DNA from 4 places in the Streptomyces violaceusniger Tu 4113 genome. Region 2 is predicted to be linked to each of the others. Evidence: riboswitches for the same ligand, from Rfam matches in the RefSeq annotation. Region 2 holds a riboswitch; each other region holds the start of a gene.
The links. Region 2 has a riboswitch for cyclic di-AMP ahead of STRVI_RS40050 (transglycosylase family protein). Riboswitches for the same ligand answer to the same signal wherever they lie in the genome.
Positions count from the first base shown of each region.

Region 1: linked by a shared signal. The riboswitch ahead of STRVI_RS40835 (NlpC/P60 family protein) and the one ahead of STRVI_RS40050 (transglycosylase family protein) in region 2 are both predicted to bind cyclic di-AMP.
Region 3: linked by a shared signal. The riboswitch ahead of STRVI_RS09370 (M23 family metallopeptidase) and the one ahead of STRVI_RS40050 (transglycosylase family protein) in region 2 are both predicted to bind cyclic di-AMP.
Region 4: linked by a shared signal. The riboswitch ahead of STRVI_RS01570 (M23 family metallopeptidase) and the one ahead of STRVI_RS40050 (transglycosylase family protein) in region 2 are both predicted to bind cyclic di-AMP.

Region 1 is NC_015957.1:9,985,094-9,992,282, reverse strand. Features, by position in the region: gene STRVI_RS40850 (C40 family peptidase) at 1-314, opposite strand, end outside; gene STRVI_RS40845 (hypothetical protein) at 649-1,002, shown strand; gene STRVI_RS40840 (L,D-transpeptidase) at 1,125-1,934, shown strand; gene STRVI_RS40835 (NlpC/P60 family protein) at 2,046-3,206, opposite strand; cyclic di-AMP (ydaO/yuaA leader) riboswitch at 3,214-3,384, opposite strand; gene pcrA (DNA helicase PcrA) at 3,558-6,032, shown strand; gene STRVI_RS40825 (M23 family metallopeptidase) at 6,113-7,189, opposite strand, start outside.
Region 2 is NC_015957.1:9,804,602-9,811,790, reverse strand. Features, by position in the region: gene STRVI_RS40065 (sensor histidine kinase) at 1-160, opposite strand, end outside; gene STRVI_RS40060 (cytochrome P450 family protein) at 811-2,088, shown strand; gene STRVI_RS40055 (transglycosylase family protein) at 2,234-3,250, shown strand; cyclic di-AMP (ydaO/yuaA leader) riboswitch at 3,506-3,673, shown strand; gene STRVI_RS40050 (transglycosylase family protein) at 3,681-4,394, shown strand; gene eno (phosphopyruvate hydratase) at 4,677-5,957, shown strand; gene STRVI_RS40040 (FtsB family cell division protein) at 6,076-6,558, shown strand; gene STRVI_RS40035 (DUF501 domain-containing protein) at 6,628-7,176, shown strand; gene STRVI_RS40030 (Ppx/GppA phosphatase family protein) at 7,173-7,189, shown strand, end outside.
Region 3 is NC_015957.1:2,123,500-2,130,688, forward strand. Features, by position in the region: gene STRVI_RS09355 (DNA gyrase/topoisomerase IV subunit A) at 1-1,521, opposite strand, end outside; gene STRVI_RS09360 (M16 family metallopeptidase) at 1,835-3,205, shown strand; gene STRVI_RS09365 (M16 family metallopeptidase) at 3,226-4,608, shown strand; cyclic di-AMP (ydaO/yuaA leader) riboswitch at 4,898-5,061, shown strand; gene STRVI_RS09370 (M23 family metallopeptidase) at 5,076-5,870, shown strand; gene STRVI_RS09375 (GntR family transcriptional regulator) at 6,118-6,873, shown strand; gene STRVI_RS09380 (HPr family phosphocarrier protein) at 7,067-7,189, opposite strand, start outside.
Region 4 is NC_015957.1:338,072-345,260, forward strand. Features, by position in the region: gene STRVI_RS01565 (PP2C family protein-serine/threonine phosphatase) at 9-1,415, shown strand; cyclic di-AMP (ydaO/yuaA leader) riboswitch at 1,698-1,832, shown strand; gene STRVI_RS01570 (M23 family metallopeptidase) at 1,844-3,034, shown strand; gene STRVI_RS01575 (aldo/keto reductase) at 3,192-4,136, shown strand; gene STRVI_RS53975 (hypothetical protein) at 4,232-4,531, opposite strand; gene STRVI_RS53980 (NgoMIV family type II restriction endonuclease) at 4,753-5,547, shown strand; gene STRVI_RS01585 (DUF397 domain-containing protein) at 5,622-5,831, opposite strand; gene STRVI_RS01590 (helix-turn-helix domain-containing protein) at 5,831-6,676, opposite strand; gene STRVI_RS01595 (ATP-binding protein) at 6,896-7,189, shown strand, end outside.

The DNA of each region.
Region 1 (7,189 bases), 180 kb from region 2:
AAGGCGCCGAGGGCGTTGCGCGCGGCGTTGAGCCGGGTGGTGCGGCGGGCGGCCTGGTCGCGCAGCGCGTCCAGCGCCGCGCGGGCCTTGTCGGCCTTGTCCTTCGCGCCGTTGTACCGCTCGGTGGCCTCCTCGGCCTGCCGCTGGTACTGATCGACCTTCGCCTTCACCTGCGCGGGGGTGAGGCGGTTCTCGGCGTGCCCGGTGCCGTCGAGGAGGGTGGCGGACGCGGCGCCGGTGAGGGCGAGGAGCGCGGCCGCGCGGGCGGTGCTGCTGGTGAGCGAGCGCTGCTTGGGCTTCCTGTGCGACGCCACTGCGGCGGTTCACCTTGTCTTTCTTGGGCATTCCAGGAAATTCCGCAGATCCTGGACCCTTGTGGGGAGCGGACGGACAGGTGGCAGTCCGCCGTGAGGCGGGGACCCTCAGTTGACGGGAAGCGGACTGCCACCTGGAGGAGGAAGTTAGGCCGAAAAGCGGGGGCCGTGCGGGGGATTGAACGGGAGTGCACGGATTTCGTCGCTCCCGTGACGGCGGCTGATCGCCCGGCGAGTGGGGTGGTCGGGAGTGTGGGGCTGCCGTGACCGAAGCGCCGATACGGGCCCACCCGAGTGCCGGGTGATGATATGCGCGCGGTTAGTCTCCGGAGCCATGGACGTACTCATTCACGTGTTCGTCGGCCTGCACATCGTCGGCATCGGCGCGCTGCTCGGCGGCTTCTTCTCGCAGCTCAAGGCGATGGGGGCGGGCGAGGCCCGGATGACCCCGGCGATGCTGCACGGCGCGCTGACCATGCTGGTCACCGGCGCGGCGCTGGTCGGGCTCAATCAGGCCGACGGCAACAGCGTCAACAACATCAAGATCGGTGTGAAGCTGGCGCTGCTGATCGTGGTCCTCGGCCTGGTGTATGTGAAGCGCGACGAGGAGAAGGTGGAGTCTGCCGCCTTTGGCGCGGTGGGCGCCTTGACAACGGCAAACATTTTCATCGCCGTGCTGTGGATCTGATGAGGTGATCATCTGAGGTGATCCCGAGACAATTCCGACACCTTTTCGACACGAACCTGAGGCAACCGTTTGCACTCGCGAGCTGTCCTGGTAAAAAGGCGAGGCAGTCGAAAGGAGTGGCCATGGGGACAGTGGGGGCAGTCAGAAGCGGGCATGGTCGGCGTGGCCGGCGCGCGGGCCTCGTGCTGGGGCTGGCGGGGATGACGGTGCCGCTCGCGGTCGCCGTCGCCGGTCCGGCACAGGCTCAGGCACGGCCGGCCCAGGCACGGCCGGCCCAGGCACGGCCGCTGGGCAGGTCGGCCGGGTCGGTGACACCGGCGACCATGGCCGCGTCGTCGTGCACGACCAGCGTGGGGCCGTACCAGAGGCAGGCCGAGCGGTTCCTGGGCCGCCCGGTGGACGGGCGACAGTCGCGGGCGGACTGTCTCGCGATCCAGAAGTTTCAGGTCAACCACGGCATCAGCCCGACGATCGGCTACGCGGGCCCGATCACCTGGGGCGTGATGAGCCTGATCAACACCCAGAAGGCCGCCGGACACAACCCGAACGCGGCGAAGAAGTGCCCGACCAACAAGGGCCGCATCGCCTGCGTGGACCTCACCCGGCAGCTCAGCTGGGTCCAGGACGGCTCCCGGCTGGTCTACGGGCCGGTGCCGGTGCGGTCCGGGCGGAACGGCTTCGAGACCCGCACCGGGCTGAAGAAGATCTACTGGCGGAACATCGACCACTGGTCGACGCTCTACAAGGTCGCCATGCCCTACAGCCAGTTCTTCGACGGCGGTCAGGCGTTCCACTCGATCGCCGGGAGCGTATGGTCCCCGCCCGGCTCCCACGGCTGCGTCAACATGCGCACGGGCGAGGCCAAGAAGTACTGGAGCCTGCTGAAGAACGGCGACGACGTGTACGTCTACGGGCGCAAGCCCGGCACGTGAACGGCACATGAGCCGATGACGTGACGATGCCGCTGCCCGGGGCCCCGACCCCGGGCAGCGGCACGCCAGGGGCCCGCACGGCCCCCTCGCGTCCTACGCGACCCCCATGCCCTACGCGGGCCGCACGCTCCCGTAGATCGGCATCTCCGTGACCGGCGCCTTCTTCACCACATCGCCCGGCTTCGGCGCGTGGATCATCATCCCGTCGCCGATGTAGAGGCCGACATGGCTGATGTCGTCGAAGAAGAAGACCAGATCGCCCGGCTGGAGTTCGGACGTCGAGACGCGCGTACCGACCTTCACCTGGTCCCAGGTGGTGCGCGGCAGTGAGATCCCGGCCGTCTTCCAGGCCGCCTGCGTCAGCCCTGAGCAGTCGAAGGAGCTGGGACCGGTCGCGCCCCAGACATACGGCTTGCCGAGCTGCGACTTCGCGAAGGCGATGGCCTGGGCCGCCTTGGAGCTGTTGGCGGGGGTCGAGGGCGTCGTCGAACCGGCGCCGCTGTCCCCGTTCTGCTGCTCCTGCTGCTTCTTGCGCGAGGCCTCCTGCCGCTGCTTCTCGGCGAGCGCGGCCGCCTTACGGCGGGCCTCTTCCGCCTTCTTCTTCTCGATCGCCGCCAGTCGCGCCTTCTCCTTGGCGGTCAGATTCGCGAGCAGCCGCCGGGCCTCGGTCAGCTTGTCCTGGACGGTCTTCTTCTGGGTCTTGAGCTGCTTCTGGGACGTGGTCAGCGAGGCGAGGCTCTCGCTGGCCTTACCGCGCTCCTTGGCGGCGCTCGCCTGCTGCTTCTGGAAGTCGTCGACGGCCTGCTTCTGCCGACCGGTCAGCCGGTCGATCAGATGCGACTGGTCGAAGACGTCCTGCGGATCGTTGGAGAACAGCAGGGTCGCGGCGGAGCGGGCCATTCCGCCGTCGCGGTACTGGGCGGTGGCGTAGGCGCCGAGCGTGCGCCGCGCCTCGTTGAGCTTCTCGGTGCGCTGGGCGACGGAGTCCAGCAGCTTGTCGACCTTGTCCCGCTGCTGATCGGCGCGCTCCTTGGCGCCGTTGTAGCGCTGGGTGGCGCTCTCCGCCTGGTGGTAGAGGGTGTCGACCTTCTCCTTGACCTTGTCGATCGACTGGGTGGCCGGCTTGGGGTCGTCGCCCGGCGCGGCGTTGGCCGTCTGGGAGAGGAGGGTGACGGAGGCGAGGGCGGCCGTGGTGAACCCGACGGCCGTACGGCGGCCGTGACCGGTGAGCGGGGCCGGTATTCGGCTCCGCGGCTTGCGGTGCGACGCCAAGGGAGGCGCTCCTTCCGTGGACCGCCTACCGGGTTAGCTGTCGGGTTCGGGCGGTACGGAAGGTTGCCCTACGGCCGTGTTCGGGCGGCACTTGCGTGCCACGCCGCTTCGGGCCGATTCACCCCGGTGTTGCGTTGTCGGGTCCCCGGCTCCGGGCGCCTTACGGCGGTGCCGGACTCGGCGGAGGCCGCCCGTGCCGACGTGGTTCGCCGACGGATCTTCCGGGCCGCCTGACGCAGGACGGTAGCCAACGCGTGGGGCTCCTGTGAAGACTGGTGGCCGTTTTGCCCGAAACCGTTTCGTGATGTTCGGGCATCGGCTGTCAGTGGGGCGGCCTAGACTCGGGGAGCGATGAGCAGCCTCTTTGACGACAGCTTCCTGGCGGACCTCGGGCCTCCTTCGAACGAGGAGCCACCACCGCCGCCCGAGGACTCGGCGCACCCCGGCCCCGATGGTGCCGAGGCCGTGCCGCATCACCTCTTCAGCGGCGGCTTCGACGCGCCCGTGCCCCGGGAGGCGCACTACCGGGACGGCGCGCCGCGGCCCGTCGTGGACCCGTCCGCCCTGCTCGACGGGTTGAACGAGCAGCAGAGAGCCGCCGTGGAGCACACCGGCTCGCCGCTGCTGATCGTCGCGGGCGCCGGCTCCGGCAAGACCCGGGTGCTCACCCACCGCATCGCCTATCTGCTCGGCGCCCGCGGCACGCACCCCGGCCAGATCCTCGCCATCACCTTCACCAACAAGGCGGCGGGCGAGATGAAGGAGCGGGTGGAGGAGCTCGTCGGCCCGCGGGCGAACGCCATGTGGGTCTCCACCTTCCACAGCGCCTGCGTCCGCATCCTGCGCCGGGAGTCGAAGAAGCTCGGCTTCACCTCGTCGTTCTCGATCTACGACGCCGCCGACTCCAAGCGGCTGATGTCGCTGGTCTGCCGGGATCTGGATCTCGACCCCAAGCGGTTCCCGCCGAAGTCCTTCAGTGCCAAGGTCTCCAACCTGAAGAACGAGCTGATCGACGAGGAGACCTTCGCCGGACAGGCCACGGACGGTTTCGAGAAGACGCTGGCCGAGGCGTACGCGATGTACCAGGCGAGGCTGCGCGAGGCCAACGCACTGGACTTCGACGACATCATCATGACCACCGTCAATCTGCTCCAGGCGTTCCCGGACGTGGCCGAGCACTACCGCCGCCGCTTCCGGCACGTCCTGGTGGACGAGTACCAGGACACCAACCACGCGCAGTACACCCTCGTGCGCGAGCTGGTGGGCACGGACACCGAGGAGACCACGGCCGCCGAGCTGTGCGTGGTGGGCGACGCCGACCAGTCGATCTACGCCTTCCGGGGCGCCACGATCCGTAACATCCTCCAGTTCGAGGAGGACTACCCCACCGCGCGGACGATTCTCCTCGAGCAGAACTACCGCTCCACCCAGACCATCCTGAGCGCGGCCAACGCGGTCATCGAGCGCAATGAGAACCGCCGCCCGAAGAACCTGTGGACCGAGGCCGGCGCCGGGACCGAGATCACCGGCTATGTGGCCGACACCGAGCACGACGAGGCCCAGTTCGTCGCCGACGAGATCGACCGGCTCACGGACGCGGGCGACGCCAAGGCCGGTGACGTGGCGGTCTTCTACCGGACCAACGCCCAGTCCCGTGTCTTCGAAGAGATCTTCATCCGGGTCGGGCTGCCGTACAAGGTCGTCGGCGGTGTGCGCTTCTACGAGCGCAAGGAGGTCCGGGACGTCCTCGCGTATCTGCGGGTGCTGGCCAACCCCGAGGACTCCGTACCGCTCCGCCGGATTCTGAACGTGCCCAAGCGCGGCATCGGGGAGCGCGCGGAGGCCATGATCGACGCGCTGGCGCTGCGCGAGAAGATCACCTTCCCGCAGGCGCTGCGCCGGGTCGACGACGCGTACGGCATGGCGGCCCGCTCGGCCAACGCCGTCAAGCGGTTCAACACGCTCATGGAGGAGCTGCACACCATCGTGGAGTCCGGGGCGGGCCCGGCGACCGTCCTGGAGGCGGTGCTGGAGCGCACCGGCTATCTGGCCGAGCTCCAGGCGTCCACCGATCCGCAGGACGAGACCCGGATCGAGAACCTGCAGGAGCTCGCCGCCGTGGCCCTGGAGTTCGAGCAGGACCGCGGCGAGGAGAACCCCGGCACCCTCGCGGACTTCCTGGAGCAGGTCGCGCTCGTCGCCGACTCCGACCAGATCCCCGACGAGGACACCGATGGCTCCGGCGTGATCACACTGATGACGCTGCACACGGCGAAGGGCCTGGAGTTCCCGGTCGTCTTCCTCAGCGGCATGGAGGACGGCGTCTTCCCGCATATGCGGGCGCTCGGCCAGACCAAGGAGCTGGAGGAGGAGCGGCGGCTGGCCTATGTGGGGATCACCCGGGCCCGCGAGCGGCTCTATCTGACCCGCTCGACGATGCGCAGCGCATGGGGCCAGCCCGCGTACAACCCGCCGTCCCGCTTCCTGGAGGAGATCCCGGACCAGTATGTGCGGTGGCGGCGCACCGGGCCCGCCACCCCGTCGGCGTCCATGGGCGGCATCGCCTCGACCCCGCCGTCGGGGCTGTCGTCCGGTCTGTCGTCGTCGCGTTCGCGCGCCGGGGGCAGCGGGTTCGCGACCCGGCGGGCCACGGAGCGTCCGGTGGTCGCGCTGGCCATCGGTGACCGGGTCACCCATGACTCGTTCGGGCTCGGCACGGTGGTGGCGGTGAAGGGCAGCGGGGACAACGCGGAGGCGACGATCGACTTCGGCGAGGAGAAGCCGAAGCGGCTGCTGCTGCGGTACGCACCGGTGGAGAAGCTGTAGCCGCAGCGGCCCGAGCGCTGAGGCTGTAGCGCGCCGGTGGCGCGCTACAGCGAGCGGTCAGGGGCCGGGGCCCGGATCGGTCAGGTCGGGTCGAGGCCCTGGCCGCGCAGCCAGGGCAGCGGGTCGATGGCCGAGCCACCGCCGGGGTGGACCTCGAAGTGCAGATGCGGGCCGGTGGAGTTACCGGAGTTCCCGGAGTACGCGATGGTATCCCCGGCCTTGACGGTGCCGGAGCGGATCTTGGCGCTACTGAGGTGGCAGTACCAGGTCTCCGTGCCGTCCGGGCTGGTCAGGAGGACCATGTTGCCGTAGGCGTCGTTCCACTGCGTCGTCACGGTGCCGTCGGTGGCGGCCATCACGGGCGTGCCGTAGCTCACCGGGAAGTCGATGCCGGTGTGCACGGACATCCAGTTGATACCGGCCTGGCCGAACATGGCGCTCAGGCCGTGCTGGGCGACGGGCAGCGCGAACTTCGGGCGCAGCGCCTCCTTGCGCGCCGCCTCGGCGGCCTTGCGCTTCTTCTCGACGGCCTGACGCGCCTGGAGGTCGATCCGCTCCTGGGTGCGGCTGGCGCGGTCGCGGAAGTCGTCGGCGCCCTCCCGGACCCCGGCGAGCTGGGAGTCCAGCTTGCTGTTGGCCACGGAGGGCTTCACGGGGGCCGCCGCGGTGTCGGGGGCGGCCTGAGTGGTGGACTCGTCCTTCTTGTCGCTTCCCACGCCGCTGACGGAGGCGGCGGCCACAGCGGTGACGCCCAGGGCGCAGACGGAGGGGACGGCGACGGTGAGGAGCGCGGAGCGCTTGGGGCGGGGCGAGGGGGTACGGCGGCGACCGCGGCTCGCCTCCCGGCGGGGGGAGGGGGCGGATTCCCGCACGGCCGCCGCCTCGGGTTCAGGTTCCGCCTCGGGGTCCGGCTCGTACGACTGGTCGGAGTTGTGGACCGGGTCGAAGACGGCGGTGTGCTCGAAGGAGCCGGTCTGCTCGGCGGCGGTGGCCTGCTCGAACGCGGCCGTCTCGTCGAACGCGGCCGTCTGCTCAAAGGCGTTGGCCTCGAAGGCGTTCGGCTGCTCGAAGCTGTTCGGCTCGTGCTCGGGTTGGCGCTGGTGCTGGTCGAACCCTGTCTGGTCGAGCCCGGGGTGGTGGTCCAGGCCCTGCTGGTC
Region 2 (7,189 bases):
CGGCGTAATTGTTGTCGAGGTCGGCCGCGCGTTTCTCGAGCTCCGCCTTCTCCTGGCGCAGATTCGCCCGCGCCTTTCGCCCGCGAACAATGGCGGTTGCGGCGAGAGGCGTGCCAGCGATCAGGGCCCAGAACGCTGGATCCTGTAGATATTGCGTCATTAAGACTCTCTTTGAACGACTAGACCGCCAGGGACTTTAGGGAGGTGTGGTGCGTTATGCGTCTGAAAGGTGCCTGAGCAGCGGTAAGTCAGCGCCCGTACGGCGCCCGCGGGTTCCGGGGACATCGCACTCGTCTTGCCGACGGCAGCGCACAGGCGTCGGTGCGCCGGAACGGCTCCATATGCCCAACTGGCGGCATAATGCTCCTCAGAGTGGGGACCCTCTCGGCTGATGTGCCGGATCGCCGTGTGTCTTACGCGCCCTTGGCTCGCCTGGCAAGCGCGGTGATCGTATCACCGGTATCACTGGGCCCCGTGCATGTGCCCCAGTCCCATTCGTTCACCTGACGTCGTTTCAGCCACACCGCCAGTTCACCGCGTTGACCGACGTCAGGGCATGCCCCGGGGGTTCGTATCGGGGCGGCGCGGGCAACCACCGAACGGCGGTCGCAGCCATCAGATATCCGGGCATTCGACCCGCGCTGTGCATGGGTGGTGAAGGGTGTGTGGAGATGAATGAGGAATTCCGCTGGACATTCATCCCGGTCATTGCTCTCTTATTCTCTTTGTTCTGCTTATTCACTTATTTCTCTGTTGCCCGTTACTTCCGACAGGCCGGAGGGGGCGACTGGTCGCGGGTATCGTCGGGGCGTGTCGGAACAGCCTCGTGACAGCTCCGCTCCCACCCTCTTCACCTGGGAGTTCGCCACCGATCCCTACCCTGCGTACGCCTGGCTGCGCGAGCACGCCCCGGTGCACCGGACCACGCTGCCCAGCGGTGTCGACGCCTGGCTGGTGACCCGTTACGCGGATGCCAGGAAGGCGCTGGCCGATCCCCGGCTCTCCAAGAACCCCCAGCGGCACAGCGCGGCGGCTCACGCAAAGGGCAAGGTGGGCATTCCCGGCGAACAACGTGCCGACCTGATGACGCATCTGCTCAATATCGACCCTCCCGATCACACCCGGCTGCGACGGCTGGTCTCCAAGGCGTTCACCCCGCGCCGGGTGGCCGCGTTCGCCCCTCGGGTACAGACCCTCACCGATCAGCTCATCGACGCCTTCGAGGAAAGGGGAGAGGCGGACCTGATCCATGAGTTCGCCTTTCCTCTCCCTATTTATGCGATCTGCGATCTGCTCGGGGTGCCGCGCGAGGACCAGGACGACTTCCGGGACTGGGCCGGCGCGATGATCCGGCACGGCGGAGGCCCGCGCGGCGGCGTGGCCCGCGCCGTGAAGAGGATCCGCGCGTATCTCGGCGAGCTGATCCACCGCAAGCGCCTGGAGCTCGTGGAGCGGAGGGAAGAAGAGGACGGGGAGGACCTGATCTCGGGGCTGATCCGGGCCAGCGACCACGGTGAGCACCTCACCGAGAACGAGGCCGCGGCCATGGCCTTCATCCTCTTGTTCGCCGGCTTCGAGACCACAGTCAACCTCATCGGCAACGGCGTCTACGCACTTCTGCGCCATCCGGAGCAGCGCGCCGTCATGCAGCGGGCCCTGGAAGAAGGGGACGAGCGGCTGCTGGCCGCCGGGGTCGAGGAGCTGCTGCGCTACGACGGGCCCGTGGAGATCGCCACCTGGCGGTTCGCCACCGAGCCGCTCACCCTCGCGGGGCAGCGCATCGCCGAAGGGGAGCCGGTGCTGGTGGTGCTCGCCGCGGCCGACCGGGACCCCGAGCGGTTCGCTGAGCCCGACGTCCTCGACCTCACCCGCCGCGACAACCAGCACCTCGGCTACGGCCACGGCATCCACTACTGCCTCGGCGCCCCGCTCGCCCGGCTGGAGGCGCAGACCGCGATCGCCACCCTGCTGCGGCGCCTGCCCGGACTGCGGCTCGCGGCGGAACCGGAGGATCTGCGGTGGCGCGGCGGGCTCATCATGCGCGGGCTGCGCACGCTCCCGGTGACCTGGGATTCCGCGGACCGCTGAGGCTGCCAAGCCCCGTACTACGGACATTGGTGACGAATGATCAGTCGTGTGACCGTGGCGTGACCTGGGATACATCGGCTTGTGATGATCGAGTGCCCTCGCTATGTTCACCGGCAACCGAGTTCGCCATAGAGAGGGCAATCGCATGCGTTCCGGTAATGGTCGACACCGTCGCCCCCGTCAGGCTCCGGCCATCATCGTCGCGGCGGGGGTCACGGGAGCGAGCATCGCCCTGCCCCTCTTCGGGGCGTCCGGCGCACAGGCCGCCCAGACCGCCACCTGGGATCAGGTCGCCGAGTGCGAGAGCGGCGGTATGTGGAGCGCCGACGAGGGCAACGGCTTCTACGGCGGACTGCAGCTCACCCTCGACATGTGGAAGGACTACGGCGGCACGGAGTACGCCCCGCGCCCCGACCTGGCCAGCCGCTCCCAGCAGATATCCGTCGCCCAGTCGATCCTCGGCGACCGCGGCCCCGACGCCTGGCCGAGCTGTGCGCTGGGTGCGGGGCTCACCGACGGCTCCGGCGCCCCCGATGTGGACCCCGGTGGCACGGCCACCCGGGACCCGGGGGCGGGCCGGGGCGAGACGGGGGGCCGGGAGCGGGACGGCTCCTCCTCCCCGGAGTCGGACCGTTCGGGGACGTCCGACGGCGCCGGTAAGCCGGATTCGTCCGGATCGGCCGAGAAGCCGGCGGCCCCCCACACCTCCGAGTCCCCCGACGGACTGGACGGCTCGGCATCGGACACCCCGACGTCGGACGGCTCGGCCTCGGATGACCCGACCTCGGACGGCTCGGACGACCCGGCCGACTCGGCGTCGGACGGCTCGAAGGGGTCCTCGGCGGATCCCTCCGCCGACCCCTCGCCCTCCGGCCGCCACCGCGGCTCCCCGGACGCCGGGGGGCGGGCCGAGGACGGCGATTCGGCGGACGGGCAGCCCTCCGGGCGCCATGCCTCGCGTGACGCCGTGGACCGCGACCAGGGCCCCACGGGCGACGATTACACTGTTCGCCCCGGTGACAATCTGTCAGGGATCGCCGAGGACCGGAATGTGTCCCGAGGTTGGGAAGGGCTCTACGAGAGCAACGAGGACCTCATCGGAATCGACCCCGACCTGATCATCCCTGGTCAGCGACTTGACCTCACCATCAGGGAGCAGTGATTCGGGGGGAATTGCCCGATCTGGTTCCGGTGAGACATACATCTCGTCACAATTTCCGGGGCGCACCTCGTGTCCGATCTCTCCTCACCCGGCCCTACCTGCGCCGATGTGGGCCGGGTGAGATCAATTACAGCCCCATTCGCTGCCATTGGGGTGTTTGAACGTTCTGGGGAGGTGTGTTTAACGTCTTTCCGCTCGCCACCGCGGGCACCGTCGATCGTCACGCCGAATCCTGCCGGCGGTCGGGGGGAAACCGACGCGTCAGCGCCGAAGGCAGGAGCGGGGGACCCAAGGTAGGTGCCGAGTGGCCTGTGGACACGGGCTCGTCGGCTAGGGGTGAAGCCGGGAGCGATCATCGCGACCGGCCGGGCAACTCACGTCCGAACCCGACAGCTCACCTCGTAGGCGTCGGTGAGGAAACGAACCAACGATGCTGAAGTCCAACGGGAAGCACCGCCGTCCCTCCAAGGCCACCCGTATCGCCGCGCTCACCGGTCTCGCCGGTGCCGCCGTGGCGGCGCCCCTCATCGGGGCGACCTCCGCCTCCGCGGCCAGCGGCGTCCAGTGGGACCAGGTCGCGCAGTGCGAGGCCGGTGGCAACTGGTCGATCAACACCGGCAACGGCTACTACGGCGGCCTGCAGTTCTCGAGCTCCACCTGGGCCGCGTACGGCGGCACCGCCTACGCGCCCACCGCGGACAAGGCCAGCAAGAGCCAGCAGATCCAGATAGCCGAGAAGGTCCTCGGCAGCCAGGGCAAGGGCGCCTGGCCGGTCTGCGGCAAGGGTCTGACCTCCGGCGGCAGCCCGTCCGCGCCGTCCGCGCCGTCCGCGCCGTCCGCCCCCTCCGCGCCCTCCGGTTCGCAGGACCAGCCGTCGGCCTCCACCAAGTCGGCCCCGGCCGCCCAGCCTGCCCAGCCGAAGGCCCAGCCGCACACCGCGCCCGAGCGCGCCACGCGTGAGCAGCCCCGTGGCCCGATCAAGAAGGGTGACGGCGAGTACAAGGTCAAGTCCGGCGACACCCTCGGCAAGATCGCCAAGGAGCACCACGTCAAGGGCGGCTGGAAGAAGCTCTTCAAGCTGAACGACGACATCGTGGAGAAGGCCGACCTGATCTACCCGGGCCAGAAGCTGCACCTCGGCTGAGTCACGGTCGCAGCCGCGGCCGCGGCCTGAGCACTCTTCCCGAGGCTTCCGAGGCCGCCGTCCGAGAACCCCTGAGACGAGCCCCGGTCGGGCCTGCCGCCCCTATGGTGCGCCCCACCGGGGCTCCCTCATTGCCCGATTCACCAGAAATCCGGATATGTGATTCGGAATCTGGCTTTTTGTGTCACGCCTCTGTCTCGTGGGGCGGGCGAACGCAGGGTGCAGCCCTCCCGGCCCGTTAGGCTCGTGCTGCTACCGCAGACCCATACGAAGGAGAACCTCGTGCCGTCCATCGACGTCGTCGTAGCTCGCGAGATCCTCGACTCGCGAGGCAACCCCACGGTCGAGGTCGAGGTCGGCCTCGACGACGGCAGCACCGGCCGTGCCGCCGTTCCGTCCGGCGCCTCCACCGGCGCCTTCGAGGCCCTCGAACTCCGTGACGGCGACAAGAACCGCTACCACGGCAAGGGCGTCGAGAAGGCCGTCCTCGCCGTCATCGAGCAGATCGGCCCCGAGCTGGTCGGCTACGACGCCACCGAGCAGCGTCTGATCGACCAGGCGATGTTCGACCTGGACGCCACCCCGGACAAGTCCTCGCTCGGTGCCAACGCCATCCTCGGCGTCTCCCTCGCGGTCGCGCACGCCGCCTCCGAGGCGTCCGACCTCCCGCTCTTCCGTTACCTCGGCGGCCCGAACGCCCATCTGCTGCCGGTCCCGATGATGAACATCCTCAACGGCGGGTCGCACGCCGACTCCAATGTGGACATCCAGGAGTTCATGATCGCGCCCGTGGGCGCGGAGTCCTTCTCCGAGGCCGTGCGCTGGGGCGCCGAGGTCTACCACACCCTGAAGTCCGTGCTGAAGGAGCGCGGCCTGTCCACCGGCCTCGGCGACGAGGGCGGCTTCGCGCCGAACCTCGGCTCCAACCGTGAGGCCCTCGACCTGATCCTCGAGGCGATCAAGAAGGCCGGCTACCAGCCCGGCCAGGACATCGCGCTCGCGCTCGACGTCGCCGCCTCCGAGTTCTACAAGGACGGGTCCTACGAGTTCGAGGGCAAGTCCCGCACCGCCGCCGAGATGACCTCGTACTACGCCGAGCTGGTCGCCGCGTACCCGCTGGTCTCCCTCGAGGACCCGCTGAACGAGGAGGACTGGGACGGCTGGAAGACCATCACCGAGCAGCTCGGCGACAAGGTCCAGCTCGTCGGCGACGACCTCTTCGTCACCAACCCGGAGCGGCTCGCCCGCGGTATCGACAACGACACCGCGAACGCCCTGCTGGTCAAGGTCAACCAGATCGGCTCGCTGACCGAGACCCTGGACGCCGTCGAGCTGGCCCAGCGCAGCGGCTACAAGTGCATGATGTCGCACCGCTCCGGTGAGACCGAGGACGTCACCATCGCCGACCTGGCCGTCGCCACCAACTGCGGCCAGATCAAGACCGGCGCCCCGGCCCGCTCCGAGCGGGTGGCCAAGTACAACCAGCTGCTGCGCATCGAGGAGATCCTCGACGACGCCGCGGTGTACGCGGGCCGCTCGGCCTTCCCGCGCTTCAAGGGCTGACCCGCGTACGACCTCAAGTAGCAGACACGTCTGACACCCGTCCCCGGCCGCGGTCCCGTACCGTGACCGGGGACGGCGTTACGCGTCACTCAAGCGAAGTCATCTCCGGGGAGGCGACGTGCCGGCGGATCGCGAACGGTTCTCCACCGCGACCAGGCTCAAGGCACTCGGCGAGCACGCCGCCGCCCGGGTCTACCGGGTGCGGACCAAGCGTCGCCGGGGCCGGCTGACCGGCCGCGCGGCCCTGCTCGCGCTGGTCGTCTGCTCCCTGGTGGTGGCGCTCGCCTACCCGATGCGGCAGTACATCTCCCAGCGCTCCGACATCGCCGAGCAGCGGAGCGAGGCCCAGCGGGCCCGCGAGGACGTGAAGAAGCTGCGGGAGCGGAAGGCCCGGCTGCGCGACCCCGCCTACACCGAGCAGCAGGCCCGGGAGCGGCTGCACTTCCTGATGCCGGGGGAGACCGGCTACAGCGTGGTGGACGGCAGCGGCTCCACCGAGCGCTCCACCGACCAGGGCGCGGCCGGCCGCCCCTGGTACTCCAACCTCTGGGACGCCGTGGACACGGCGGACGCGGCGGGGGCGGGCAGCGCACGCCGCTGAGGCGCCGCGCTCCGGCCACCGGTCGCACCCGGTGACGAACCGAAACGAAGAAGAAGAACTTTCCCACTCATGGATACGCCCCCGCCCCAGACGGAGCCCACCGAGCCCACCGACGCGGACATTCACGCCGTACGGGAGCAGCTCAGCCGCGTGCCCCGGGGCCTGCGTGCGATCGCGCACCGCTGCCCCTGCGGCAATCCGGACGTCGTGGAGACCGCGCCGCGGCTCGAGGACGGTACGCCCTTCCCCACCCTCTATTACCTGACCTGTCCGCGTGCCGCGTCCGCGATCGGCACGCTGGAGGCCGAGGGCGTGATGAAGGAGATGACGGCCCGGCTGGCCACCGACCCCGAGCTGGCCGCCGCCTACCGCGCCGCCCACGAGGACTACATCGCGCGCCGCGACGCCATCGAGGTGCTCCAGGGCTTCCCCAGCGCGGGCGGGATGCCGGACCGGGTGAAGTGCCTGCACGTCCTGGTGGCCCACGCCCTCGCGGCCGGGCCCGGGGTCAATCCGCTCGGGGACGAGGCGCTCGCGATGCTGCCGGAGTGGTGGCGCAAGGGCCCGTGCGTCAGCCCCTGCGGGGCCGAGGGCGAGAGCCGGGAGGGGAGCGCATGACCCGCGTCGCCGC
Region 3 (7,189 bases), 7.7 Mb from region 2:
GGTCACCGGTGCGTTCGACGACTCCAGCAGCACCGTGCGGCGCGGGGTGCCGAACTTCTTGGCCACCGCGGCCAGTTCGCCGGAGACCAGCTTGCGCAGCTCGGCGTCGGAGTCGAGGATCCGGGTCAGCTCCTCGATCTCGGTGTTGAGCCGGTCGCGCTCCGATTCCAGCTCCAGCCGGTCGAACTTGGTCAGCCTGCGCAGCGGAGTGTCCAGGATGTACTGCGTCTGGACCTCGGAGAGGCCGAAGCGCTGGATGAGGGACCGCTTGGCCTCCGCCGCGTTGTCGCTCTGCCGGATGAGGCGGATGACCTCGTCGATGTCGAGGAGGGCCACCAGCAGGCCCTCGACCAGGTGCAGCCGGTTGCGCCGCTTGGTGCGGCGGAACTCGCTGCGCCGCCGGACCACGTTGAAGCGGTGGTCGAGATAGACCTCCAGCAGCTCCTTCAGCCCCAGCGTGAGCGGCTGGCCGTCCACCAGCGCCACGTTGTTGATGCCGAAGGACTCCTCCATCGGCGTGAGCTTGTAGAGCTGCTCCAGCACGGCCTCGGGGTTGAAGCCGTTCTTGATCTCGATGACCAGCCGCAGCCCGTGCTCGCGGTCGGTGAGGTCCTTGACGTCCGCGATGCCCTGCAGCTTCTTCGCGCCGACCAGGTCCTTGATCTTGGAGATGACCTTCTCGGGTCCCACGGCGAAGGGCAGCTCAGTGACGACGAGGCCCTTACGGCGGGCCGTCACGTCCTCCACGGCCACCGTGGCGCGGATCTTGAAGGTGCCGCGCCCGGTCTCGTACGCGTCCCGGACGCCGCTCATGCCGACGATCCGGCCGCCGGTGGGCAGGTCGGGGCCCGGCACATGGCGCATCAGGGTGTCGAGGTCCGCGCCCGGGTGCCTGATGAGATGGCGGGCGGCGGCGATGACCTCGCCAAGGTTGTGCGGCGGCATATTGGTCGCCATGCCGACCGCGATCCCGGACGTGCCGTTGACCAGCAGGTTCGGATAGGCGGCGGGGAGGGTGACCGGCTCCTGCTCACTGCCGTCGTAATTCGGGGAGAAGTCGACCGTTTCCTCGTCGATCGACTCCGTCATCAGCGAGCTCGCCGACGCCATGCGGCACTCGGTGTACCGCATCGCGGCGGGCGGGTCGTCGTTGCCCAGGGAGCCGAAGTTCCCGTGGCCGTCGACCATCGGCAGGCGCATGGAGAACGGCTGCGCCATGCGCACCAGCGCGTCATAGATCGACGCGTCGCCGTGCGGATGGAGCTTTCCCATCACCTCGCCGACGACGCGGGCGCACTTGACGAAGCCGCGCTCGGGGCGCAGCCCCATCTCGTTCATCTGGTAGAGGATGCGGCGGTGCACGGGCTTCAGCCCGTCACGGGCGTCGGGCAGCGCGCGCGAGTAGATGACCGAGTAGGCGTACTCGAGGTAGGAGCCCTGCATCTCGTCGACGACGTCGATGTCGAGGATGCGCTCCTCGAAGTCGTCCGGCGGCGGGGTCTTCGTGCTGCGGCGGGCCATCGCGCTTGCGGCTCCTTCAACTGCCGATGCGGGATCTGACGCGGACCATTGTGGCCCGGGCCGCCGACAAGTGTGGAACGGCCCGGGGTCGCAAGGCCCGGAGCGGGTCCCGAAACCGGGTCCGGCAACCCCGTGTGACGGCCCCTCGAAGGGCGATGTGCGGCGCCCGAGGGGCTGCGGAAACGGTTCGCGGCAGCTTGGGAGGACGGGAACGGACCGGAACTTCGCCAGATGTCCGTCCCCTTGCATACAGTGACAGAAGCGCTGCGCATGCGGCTGGCACGCGCTCCATCACGCGATCGAAGGGACGTACATGCCCATGGGTCACACGGCCACGCAGCAGGCCGGCTCCGGCGGCCTGAAAGCGACCGAGCACCGCCTGGCCAATGGCCTGCGCGTGGTGCTCTCCGAGGACCATCTGACCCCGGTCGCCGCGGTCTGTCTGTGGTACGACGTCGGCTCGCGCCATGAGGTCAAGGGGCGCACCGGCCTGGCTCACCTCTTCGAGCACCTGATGTTCCAGGGCTCGGCGCAGGTGACCGGCAACGGCCACTTCGAGCTGGTGCAGGGGGCCGGCGGCTCGCTCAACGGCACGACCAGCTTCGAGCGCACCAATTACTTCGAGACCATGCCCGCCCACCAGGTCGAGCTCGCCCTGTGGCTGGAGGCCGACCGGATGGGGTCCCTCCTGACCGCGCTGGACGAGGAGAGCCTGGAGAACCAGCGCGACGTCGTCAAGAACGAGCGCCGCCAGCGGTACGACAACGTCCCGTACGGCACCGCCTTCGAGAAGCTCGTCTCCATGGCGTACCCCGAGGGCCACCCGTACCACCACACCCCGATCGGCTCCATGGCCGACCTGGACGCGGCTTCCCTGGAGGACGCGCGGGAGTTCTTCCGCACCTACTACGCCCCGAACAACGCCGTGCTGTCGATCGTGGGCGACATCGACCCCGAGCAGACGCTCGCCTGGATCGAGAAGTACTTCGGCTCCATCCCCTCGCACGACGGCAAGCGGCCGCCCCGCGACGGCACGCTCCCGGAGGTGATCGGCGACCAGCTTCGCGAGGTCGTGGAGGAGGAGGTCCCGGCCCGCGCCCTGATGGCCGCCTACCGGCTGCCGCACGACGGCACCCGTGAGGCGGACGCCGCCGATCTGGCGCTGACCGTCCTCGGCGGCGGGGAGTCCTCCCGGCTCCACAACCGCCTGGTGCGCCGCGACCGCACCGCCGTGGCCGCCGGATTCGGCCTGCTGCGGCTGTCCGGCGCCCCCTCGCTGGGCTGGCTGGACGTGAAGACCTCCGGCGGTGTCGAGGTGCCGGCCATCGAGACCGCCGTCGACGAGGAGCTGGCCCGCTTCGCCGAGGAGGGGCCGACCCCGCAGGAGATGGAGCGGGCGCAGGCGCAGATCGAGCGCGAGTGGCTGGACCGGCTGGCCACGGTCGGCGGCCGGGCCGACGAGCTCTGCCGGTACGCCGTGCTCTTCGGCGACCCGCAGTTGGCGCTGACCGCCGTGGAGCGGGTGCTCGACATCACCGCCGAGGAGGTGCGGGCCGTGGCCGCGGCGCGGCTGCGCCCCGACAACCGCGCCGTGCTGGTCTACGAGCCCGTCCAGGGCGCCGAGGACGCAGCCGACACCGCCGAAGCCGCCGAGACCGACGCAGAAGGGGAGGCGGCCCAGTGAGCGACGCCGTCACCGCGACCATGACCTTCCACCCGCAGCCCAAGGGCGGCGCGCCCAAGCTGTGGGCGTTCCCGGCCCCCGAGCGCGGTGAGCTGCCCAACGGCCTTACGGTGCTGCGCTGCCACCGCCCCGGCCAGCAGGTCGTCGCCGTCGAGATCAATCTGGAGGCGCCGCTGGACGCCGAGCCGGCCGGGATCGAAGGCGTCGCCACGATCATGGCGCGCGCCCTGTCGGAGGGCACCGACAAGCACGACGCCGAGGAGTTCGCCGCCGAGCTCGAGCGCTGCGGCGCCACGCTGGACGCGCATGCCGACCACCCCGGCCTCCGCGTCTCCCTGGAGGTCCCGGTCTCCCGGCTGCCCAAGGCGCTCGGGCTGCTGGCCGACGCCCTGCGTGCCCCCGCCTTCCCGGACGGCGAGGTCGAGCGGCTGGTGCGCAACCGGCTGGACGAGATCCCCCATGAGCTGGCCAACCCGGCCCGCCGCGCCTCGATGGCCCTCTCCGCGGCCCTCTTCCCGGCCGAGTCGCGGATGTCCCGGCCGCGCCAGGGCACCCAGGAGACCATCGAGGGCATCGACGCCGCGGCCGTGCGGGCCTTCTACGAGGCGCATGTCCGCCCCTCCACCGCCACCGCCGTCATCGTGGGCGACCTCACCGGGGTCGACCTCGACGGGGCCCTCGCCGACACCCTGGGCGCCTGGACGGGCGGGGCGGGCGCGCCGCGCACGGTTCCCCCGATCGTCGCGGACGACCTCGGCCGTGTGGTGATCGTCGACCGGCCGGGTGCGGTGCAGACCCAGTTGCTCATCGGGCGCGTCGGCGCCGACCGCCACGACCGGATCTGGCCCGCGCAGGTGCTCGGCACGTACTGCCTCGGCGGCACCCTCACCTCCCGCCTCGACCGTGTGCTGCGCGAGGAGAAGGGCTACACCTACGGGGTGCGCGCCTTCGGCCAGGTGCTGCGCTCCGCGCCCCCGGCGCCCTCGGGCGGCTCCGCGGGCGCCGCGATGCTCGCGATCAGCGGCTCGGTGGCCACCGAGGTCACCGGGCCCGCGCTGGAGGACCTCTGGAAGGTGCTGCGCACGCTGAAGGAGGAGGGGCTCACCGACGAGGAGCGCGATGTCGCGGTGCAGAACCTGGTGGGCGTCGCCCCGCTGAAGTACGAGACGGCGGCGTCCGTCGCGGGCACTCTCGCCGACCAGGTCGAGCAGCACCTTCCGGACGATTTCCAGGCGCAGTTGTACGCCCGCCTCGCGGAGACCGGCACGGTGGAGGCGACCGCCGCGGTGGTGTCCGCCTTCCCGGCGGACCGGCTGGTCACGGTGCTGGTCGGGGACGCCTCGGCGATCGAGGAGCCGGTCCGGGCGCTGGGCATCGGCGAGGTGAGCGTCATCTCGGGCTGAGCCGCCCGGAGTTGGCCGGATCCGGACCAAGAACCGGTGATCCGGCCGGCTCACTGACGATCCGGGTCCGCTGACGATCCGGCAGCCGGTCCGCTCAACGAGCTCACAGCGGAAGGACCCTGGCCCCATAAGGGTGCCGGGGTCCTTCCTTCATGCCCGATTTGCGGGAGTGACAGCTTGTTTGGTTTGTGGGGAGAGCAACAAAAAACCGGAACCGTTTGGTGATCGAAAGCGGGCCCGTTTAGCGTCAGTCCGGCTGTTCGCCAGCAACCCGCCGCACCCGCGGCACGGACAGTCATCGCCGAGTCCCCGTACGGCGCGAGCCAGGGGAGCCGGGGACCCACACGTCCCCAGGGGTGAATCGGGCGCCTTCCCCGGCCGGGGGAGGAGTCCGTAGGAGACCTTCCTGCTCCGAACCCGTCAGCTAACCCGGTAGGCGAGAAGGAAGGAAAGGAGTGCGCCTCAGCATGGCGTCCACCCGCACTGCCACCGGGAAACACCGCCGCACCACCAAGGTCAACGTCCGCACCGGCGCGAACGTCGTGGGCATCACCACCGTCGCCTCGGGCGTCGTCGCCGGGATCACCGGACAGGCGTTCGCGGCCGACACGGGCCCCAGCCCCCAGCAGGCCGGTCTGACCCAGGCGATCGTGATCGGCGACGGGATCGCGGACCAGATCGAGGCCCAGGCGCAGTCCCAGGAGACCGCCGCCGAGCAGGCCGCCGCCAAGGCCAAGGCGGAGGCGATCGCCCGCCAGGAGGCCGCCAGAAAGGCGGAGGCCACGGCGAAGAGGGCCAAAGCCGAGCGCGAGGCCAAGGAGCGCGCGGCGCGCGAGGCCGAGCGCAAGCGCCTCAACACCTTCGAGACGCCGATCACCGGCTCCTACGTCTCCACCGGCTACCAGGCGGCCAGCGGACTGTGGTCCTCCGGCAGCCACACCGGCATCGACTTCCACGCCTCCTCCGGCACCTCCGTGCACTCCGTGGGCATGGGCGAGATCGTCGAGGCGGGCTGGGGCGGCTCCTACGGCAACAACGTCGTCATCAAGATGAACGACGGCACCTACACCCAGTACGGCCACCTGTCGTCCATCAGCGTCTCGGTCGGCCAGAAGGTCACCCCCGGCCAGCAGATCGGCCTGTCGGGCGCCACCGGCAACGTCACCGGACCGCATCTGCACTTCGAGGCCCGCACCAGCCCGGACTACGGCTCGGACATCGACCCCCTGGCGTATCTGCGCTCGCACGGCGTCAACGTCTGACCTCGCGGACTCCGCGGACGTCCGACCCCGCGAGACGCCGCGCACGCCGCGGTCCCGCGAGAATCCGAGAAGGCCCCGTCCACCGGACGGGGCCTTCGGCGTGCCGCCGCCCGCTGACCAAAAAATATCCATGAAATGCACTCCGCCATCGGAAATGACGTCCGATTGGAATAGAGTCGTTCAACGCGCGTTCCATGGATGCGTTTCGCGGGCGTTAAGGCGGAGGTTCGACAATGTGGGACCGGAAATGAGCGGGGATACGACCGCGGTCCAGGGCGGTCGCCGGATTTCGGCGCATGCGGTGTGCACGGCGATTCGCGACGACATCGTCTCCGGCACATATCAGCCCGGCAGCAGGCTCACCGAGGAACTTCTCGCCCGGCGCTACGGTGTCTCGCGGGTGCCGGTCCGCGAGGCCCTGCGCACCCTGGAGTCCGAGGGCTTCGTGACGACCCGGCGGCATGCGGGGGCCTGCGTCGCCCAGCCCTCCGAGCGCGAGGCGGCCGATCTGCTGGACATCCGGGCGCTGCTGGAGCCGTTGGGCGCCGCACGGGCCGCACAGCGCCGTACCGAGGCCCATCTGAAGGTGTTGCGCGGGCTGGTCCGGCTCGGCCGGGAGCGGGCCCAGCACGGCCGTCTCGGCGAGCTGCCGCCGCTGGGCGACTGGTTCCACGAGACGCTCGCCCAGGCGTCCGGCAGCCCGAGCCTGGCCGCCATGCTCGTCCAACTGCGCCGCAAGACCGCGTGGGTGTACGCGCCCGCTCCCGCGCCGCAGCCCGTACCGCCCGGGAGCGCCCGGCGCCCCGACCCGGCCGCGCGGGCCGTGGAGTCCTGGGCGGAGCACGGTGCGCTGGTGAACGCGGTGGCGCGCGGCGACGCCGACCGGGCGCGGGCGCTCGCCGCGGCGCACACCGAGCGCGCGCTGGCGGAATACCGGCTGCGCCGCCCGATCCCGGTGAGGGCTTCGAAACATTCCGTAAACACGGCGAGCGGCCGGAATTAACAGCGATCCCGTATACAACTCTCGGGAATTCTCTGCGTGCTTTCGCGGCGCCCGGTTCTCGCTCTTCCGGATCGGGGTGGAAACGGAAAAACAGCGGGGCCGCGGTGGCCGTAATGGTCACCGCGGCCCCGCCGTGCCGAATCCTTGATTCACGCGGGAATCACACGGGAATCACAGGTGGATCAGAGGGGGATCAGACGGTCTCGGGAAGCTCCTCGAGGCCCTCCGCCACGAGCTTCGCCAGCCGGTCGAGCGCGACCTCGGCATCGTCCGTGTCGGAGGCGAGGACGACCTCCTCGCCGCCCTGGGCGCCGAG
Region 4 (7,189 bases), 9.5 Mb from region 2:
AGAAGCCGGTGCGGGTGCGAGGGAGCAGGGCTCGTACGGGCGCCCGTACGGAGTGGCGTACGGCCTGGCCCCGGCTGAGCCGCCCGCACGCCCACCGCCGCCACACCCGTCTGCACACGCTCATCGACACCGGCGCCGCGGCCGGTGGCGCCTCCGCCGACGGGTTCACCGGGCCCACCGCGGGACCTGGCCCGGCCGAGGATGAGGGCAAGGGGCCGCCGGGCCGCCGGGTGGCCCGCTGGGTTCCCGTCATCCTCCTCCTCGGCGGCGTCAGCTTCGACCTGGCCACCCCGTCCGGCTACACCGCCTCGCCCTTCTTCGCCGCCGCCCCCTTGGCCGCCGCGGCGCTCTTACCGCTGCGCCAGACCCTCATCATGGCCGTCACCGCCGTCCTCACGACCTGCCTGCTGGCGGAGCTGCATGGTGTGAGGGACCCGACCCAGGCGGCCACCGAGATCGTCACGGTTGCCACCGTGACCGTGCTGGCGGTGGCGATCAACCGTGTCGTACGCCGCAGCTACCACCGGCTCGCCTCGGCGCGCGGTGTCGCGGAGGCGGCCCAGCGCGCCGTCCTGCCCGCGCCGCCCGCCCGTCTCGCCGGGCTGGAGATCGCCGCGCGGTATGTACCGGCGGAGAAGTACGCGGCGATCGGCGGTGACCTGTACGCGGTCCAGGACACCCCGCACGGCGTACGGCTCATCGTCGGGGACGTACGCGGCAAGGGGCTGCAGGCCGTGGAGGTCGTGGCGATCCTCCTCGGCTGTTTCCGGGAGGCGGCGGAGCAGGAGACGACCCTGGAGGCGCTCGTGGGCCGCCTGGAGCGGGCGCTGCGGCGTGAGGGCGCCCGGCGGGCCGACCTGGAGGTGTTCGAGGGGTTCACGACGGCGGTGGTGGCCGAAATTCCGCGCGGCGACTCCATCCTGCGGCTGATCAACCGCGGCCATCCGGCGCCGCTGCTCATCGCGGAGGACGGCGCGGTGCGCGCCCTGGAGCCGGAGGCGTCGGCGCTGCCGCTGGGGATGGGGGAGTTGGCCGGGTGGCCGGACCGCGTGATGGAGCTGGGGTTCGAGGAGGGGGAGACGCTGCTGCTGTTCACGGACGGGGTGACGGAGGCCCGGGACCGCGACGGCGAGTTCTACGACCCGGAGAAGCAGCTACGCGGCCGCCGCTTCGCCGATCCGCAGGAGCTGCTGGACGTGTTGGTGGCCGATGTCGAGCGCCATACGGGCGGCGAGACGTCGGACGACATGGCGCTGCTGGCGGTCCGCCGGACCCCGGCCCGCGGGATCGGACGAGGGAACGGGCAGGGCAATGGGGGCAATGGTCAGGGGGACGACAGGGGCAACGGGCTCGACGACGGTGGTGCGAACCGCGGCGGCCATACGAAGGACAGCGGAGCCCCACACCGTCCGTAGCCGACCGGGCCCTTACCGTGCGTAGTCGACCGAGCCCCCTCCGCATAACAATTGCTGCACGATCGGTCTGCACGCGTTTTTGCGAACCTTTGGCCAGTGCGTCGACTCGCCCCCATCTGTCCCCTCTTGAGCGCTAAGTTCATGCCAAAGGTGCGCGGATTCCTCAGAACAGCTTGGAATCACATCGTGCTCTCTATTAACGTTCGATAACGCAGCGCGGTCGTCACAACCGTCGCAAGGGCGGCACCGTGCGCCGTCGCCGAATCCCGTACGCACACCGGCAGTACCGCACCACCAGCAGCACCAAGGGAACCGGGGAACCAACACCTTGGGGTGAATCGGGTCGAACCTGACCCGTAGGAGACCTTCCTGCTCCGAACCCGTCAGCTAACCCGGTAGGCGAGAAGGAAGGAAAGGAGTGCGCCTCCGTGGCGTCCAACAGGTCTGCCCTGGACGAAGCCCCGTATCGCACACGGGGAGGCGGTTTGGGGACCGCCACCGCCTACGGCCCCGGCTTTGACGCCGGCGGCGGGATGAGCTCCGGGGACGGCCACTTCGCCCCCGACGATCGGTACCTGGACGCGGATGGGCACGCGTTCGAGGGCCCGGGTGCCGGATTCGAGACCGAGCCCTGGGAGGAGTGGAACCCCACCGAGGAGTCCATCGCTCCCGTACGCGGCCGGCACCGCGTGGCCAAGCAGCGCGGCGGGACCATGGCGCGCAGCGGCGCCGTCCTCGGGGTCGGCGTGATCGCGGCGGTCGGTGCGGGCGGTATGGCCAGCGCCAAGGACCGTCCCAAGCCGCCCATTTCCATGCCTGATCTCGGCCAGGTCGCCGATGAGGTCAAAGCCAGCCTGCCCGCCGCCAAGGACCTGCCCGGCATCGGCTCCTGGACGTCGGACGACAGCAGTGGCCCGCAGACGGCCGCCGCCCCCCTCTCCCAGGCCGGCCTGACCAGCGAGGACGAGCAGCGCGGCACCACCGACGCGGGCGAGGCGCTCCGCGCCCGCATCCTCCAGCAGGCCGAGAACCAGCAGAACTCGGCGGACGAGGACAGCCGCACCGCCGCGGCGAAGGCCGCCGCGGCGAAGGCGTCCGACCAGGCCGCGGAGGTGGCCGCCCAGCGGAAGGCCAAGGCCGAGGCGGAGAAGAAGGCCGCCGAGCAGCGGGCGAAGGAGGCGGCCGAGAAGAAGGCCGCGGCCGAGCGCCAGGCCAGGCTCGCCGCCGCGTACACCCTCCCCGTCGGCTCGTACACCCTGACGGCGAGCTTCGGCCAGGCGGGCGACATCTGGTCGGCCGATCACACCGGCCAGGACTTCGCCGCCCCGACCGGCACCCCGGCCAAGGCGGTGCACGGCGGCACCATCACCCAGGCGGGCTGGGCCGGTTCGTACGGCTACCGCATCGTGCTGACCCTCAGCGACGGCACCGAGATCTGGTACTGCCACCTGTCCTCGATGGTCGTCACCTCGGGCAAGGTGACGGCGGGCGACGTGATCGGCCGCGTCGGCGCCACCGGCAATGTCACCGGCCCGCACCTCCACCTCGAGGTCCGGCCGGGCGGCGGCTCGCCGATCGACCCGATGCCCTGGCTGCGCCAGCACGGGATGAATCCCTGATACTCCGGCGGCTCTGGCGCTCTCTCCCCCCTTGACGCCAGGGCCGCCGGTTTACGCCCCGACGGGGCCGCCCCTCAGGAACACCCCCTCAGGAACACCCCCCCCCGGAACAACCCCCTCAGGAACAACCCCGCCCAGCCGCCCGTTGTAAAAACGTATGGCTGACAACACACAGAAGATCGGCGATCTGTCCGTTTTCCCGTTCTCTCTCGGCGGGAACGTCTTCGGCTGGACCGCCGACGAGGCCGAGTCCTTCCGCGTACTCGACGCCTTCGTGGCGGCGGGCGGCAATTTCATCGACACCGCCGACGTCTACTCCGCGTGGGTGCCGGGCAACGAGGGCGGCGAGTCCGAGACCATCCTCGGCAACTGGTTCGCCTCCCGGGGCAACCGCTCCGACGTCGTCCTCGCCACCAAGGTGGGCGGCGGTTCCCCGGAGCCGCGCGGTCTGACCTCGTCCGCCATCAAATCGGGCGTCGAGGAATCCCTCCAGCGGCTGCGCACCGACTACATCGACCTCTACTACACCCACTACGACGATCCGTCGGTGCCGGTGGAGGAGATCATCAGCACCCTGGACGAGCTGGTCGGAGAGGGCAAGATCCGCGAGATCGCCGCGTCCAACGTCAGTGCGGAGCGCCTGGAGGCCCTGCTGACCTTCTCCACCCAGGAGAGCCTGGCCCGCTACGTCGCCCTCCAGCCGCACTACAACCTGGTCTCCCGCGACACCTTCGAGGGCGAGCTGGCCGACGTCGCCGCCCGCCACCACCTGGCGACCATCCCGTACTACTCCCTGGCGTCCGGCTTCCTGACCGGCAAGTACCGCCCGGGCACGGCGATCGACAGCCCCCGCTCCTCGGGCGCGGCCCAGCACCTGGAGACCGAGCGCGGCCAGAAGGTCCTCGCCGCTCTGGACGACGTCGCCGCCAACCACGCCACCGAGCCCACCACGGTCGCCCTCGCCTGGCTCCTCGCCCAGCCCACCGTCGCGGCCCCCCTCGCCAGCGCCCGCTCCGTCGACCAGCTCCCGCCCCTGCTGGCATCGGTCGACCTCAAGCTGACCCAGCCGGAACTGGACCTGCTGACCTCGGCGTCGGACTGAGCGCCGGCCGACCAAACAAAACCCCAACGAGGGCGGGCACCCCAAAGACCAACTCAGCCCGCCCTCGTCAGTCCTCCATATACGCCGACGAACCCCTACCGCCGATCGGCAAGAACCCAGGACGCGAGAGCAACCCCACCCGCGACAGCAAAGACGGACGGCCAGGCCCCGATCTTCTTCGCGAGCGGATGCGACCCGGCGAAGGCGGCCACATACGCCCTACTGAGCGCGGCCGCTGTCCCGTTCCCCGCCTTCTCCCGCCACCCCTGAGTGGCCACGACCCCGGCAGCAGCCAACGCGACCCCACCCAATGGCCGCTTCTTGGTCCACCGAGCCACCCCATACCCCCCAACCAACCCACCCGCCGCCACAACCCCCGCCGACACTCCAGCCATCCCACTACCTCCCACTCCAAGGGGCTCCTCACCCTCGACCCTACGAAGGTAGACGCCGAGAATGGATGTCGCGGCCAAGGGTGGTAGGCAGGCCCGCCTCGCTCCTGTGGGGGCATCAGTTCGGCAGAGGATCTTTGCTCTAAAATCCTGGCTAGCCGTTTACATGACCCTTAGACCGGTGGGTCCCTCCGTGAGTGGCTGTTCTCTGGAAGGAAGTAGGCATGGCGGCACCGGATTGGCTTCGCGAACTCCTCGCTTGGAAGAGCTCAGCCAACCAAAAGGTGATCGATGTCTGTGATGAGCCCTGGGCTCCAAACATCTCGGACGTAGACAACAAAACCAGCCTGCACATCGCAAAATCCGTGCTCGATGACCTGGGAGTTAGTCGCAAGGTTTCTGCGAACTCATCCGATGCCAAGGAGGAAAGCAGGGGAACCGCACTCGAAAACGCCGTTAATGATCAACTTGTCTCTGAGCTGCCCAGCCTTGAGCCGAATAGGGCCTGGGCAGTAGGGCGCGGGAAAGACGTCAGGAACTTTCAGCAGTATAAGCACCTTGACGGGCTGCGCACGCTTCTTGCTGAGAACCCGAGCCTGCGTGTGGCACTCGGAACTGACTATCAAATTGCTCCCGATGTGACCGTGGCACTCGACGTACCTGGTCATCCGCTCCACGCGGTGGTCTCCTGTAAATGGACACTGCGGTCAGACCGCGCGCAGAACGTCCGGCACGAGTTCAACCTTCTAGTGCGGTCCCGCCGGGGGCGGACGCCACACTTGGTCGCAGTTACAACAGAGCCACTACCGAGTCGCCTGGCTTCGCTAACGCGTGGGACTGGCGAGATAGACGCCGTCTACCACCTCGCCTTCGAAGAGACGCAGGCTGCGGTCCAGGCATGGGGAACAGTCCAGCACAAGAAGAGCGAGCCCACTCAACTTGAACTGTGGCGGGAGATGACTGAACAGAACCGGCTGAAGGACTACAACGACTTGGCTGGAGATCTTGCGCGACTGTGACGAGTGCTCGCTGACGCTCCCGGAATTGGTGGTTAGTGCAAGTCGTTATGGGGCGCGTAGAACCGTGAGGTCGGTCAGTTCAGGTACTTGCGCTGCACGGCCGCGATGAATTCTTCCCAGGCACCGCTTGAGAACCCGAGCATGGGTCCGTCCGGATTTTTTGAGTCCCGCACGGCGGTCATGCTCCGCCGGAAGGCGGTCTCCACGCACTCGGTGTTGCCAGCACCGCTGTAGGAGGACTTGAACCAGCCACCGTCTCTGCCGGATATGCAGGGCTCGCGCATCAGATCTCCTCACGGACGCGTTCGATGAGGGCGGAGGACGAGGCCATGTCCAGCGCCTGAGCGCGAAGGTAGTCGAACGCGACCCGGTAGCGCTCCAGTTCCTCGTCCTTCTCCATGAAGAGCGAGCCAACGTGGATGTCTACGTAGACGACGTCCAGCGAGGGCTCGGCACCCCCGAGGATCACGAAGCTCCCCATAGCTGCTGAGTGCGCGCCCTTGGCGAACGGCAGGACCTGGAGCGTGATGTCAGGCGACTCGTTGGCGCGCAACAAGTGATCCAGTTGCTCCCGCATCACCTCACGCGAACCGACCACCCGCCGAATCACCGACTCGTCGAGGATGGCCCACAGATGCGGTGGCTTCGGACGGCTCAGGATCTCCTGCCGCTTCATCCGAAGGTCGACCAGCCGCTCGATCTCCTTCGCAGACAGGCGCATCTCCGAGGCATGCTGCACCGCTTCCGTATAGCCGCGAGTCTGCAGAAGCCCTGGCACGTACAGGCAGGCGAAGTGATCCTCCCGAGCCGCCTCGTCCTCTAACGTGAACAGCAGGTTCATGCTCTCCGGCAGGGAATCCGCGAAGGAGGTCCACCACCCCTGCTGCTTGGCGTCCTTGGCGAGGCCGACCACGGCCTTCCGCTCCGCCTCACTCGCCTCGTACTCACGGCACAGCGCGTCCACGATGGGCCACTTCACGGGCCCTTCTTGCGTCTCGTACCGGCTGACGGTCGCCTTCGAGACCCCGACAAGCCGACCCGCCTCCTCCAAGGTCATCCCCTTGCGGGCCCGGAACTTGCGCATCATGACGCCGAGCTGGCGTCGACGGGTAGTGGCCCGCGCTGGCATGACGACTATCTCTCCCTCCGAGCTGGCCACGACGGGGCCAGCGGCAACAAGGCTATGGGCGGCTGAAGTTGCCACACCACCGGATTCACCCTTCCGAGATTCGTGAGAAGTTACATGGAGAGACTTCTCAGTGCCATACTCGCATCAGCGAGACTACGCAGCGCGGTCGTACGGACACGGCTGGGCGCAGCGCTGACGTAGCGCCCAAGGAGTGTGGCCATGCACACGTACTCAGTCACCGAACCTCAGCCACGCCGATGTGTTTTCCCTTTCGCGGCCGAGGCCTCTCAAGTGGCCGGCCTGCGCCGAGCAGTGAGAGCGGAACTTGCCGTCTTGGGGCTGTCGGCCCTCGTTGACGAAGCGCAGCTAATCGTTACGGAGCTGGCGTCGAATGTGGTCAAACACGTCGGCCAGGGCTCCGTAGCCACTCTCGTTCTCGACGTCGGCTCAGACCAGCTCCGCATGGAACTGCACGACAAGAGCGGCAAGGAGCCGCAGAACCTCCACCCCGAC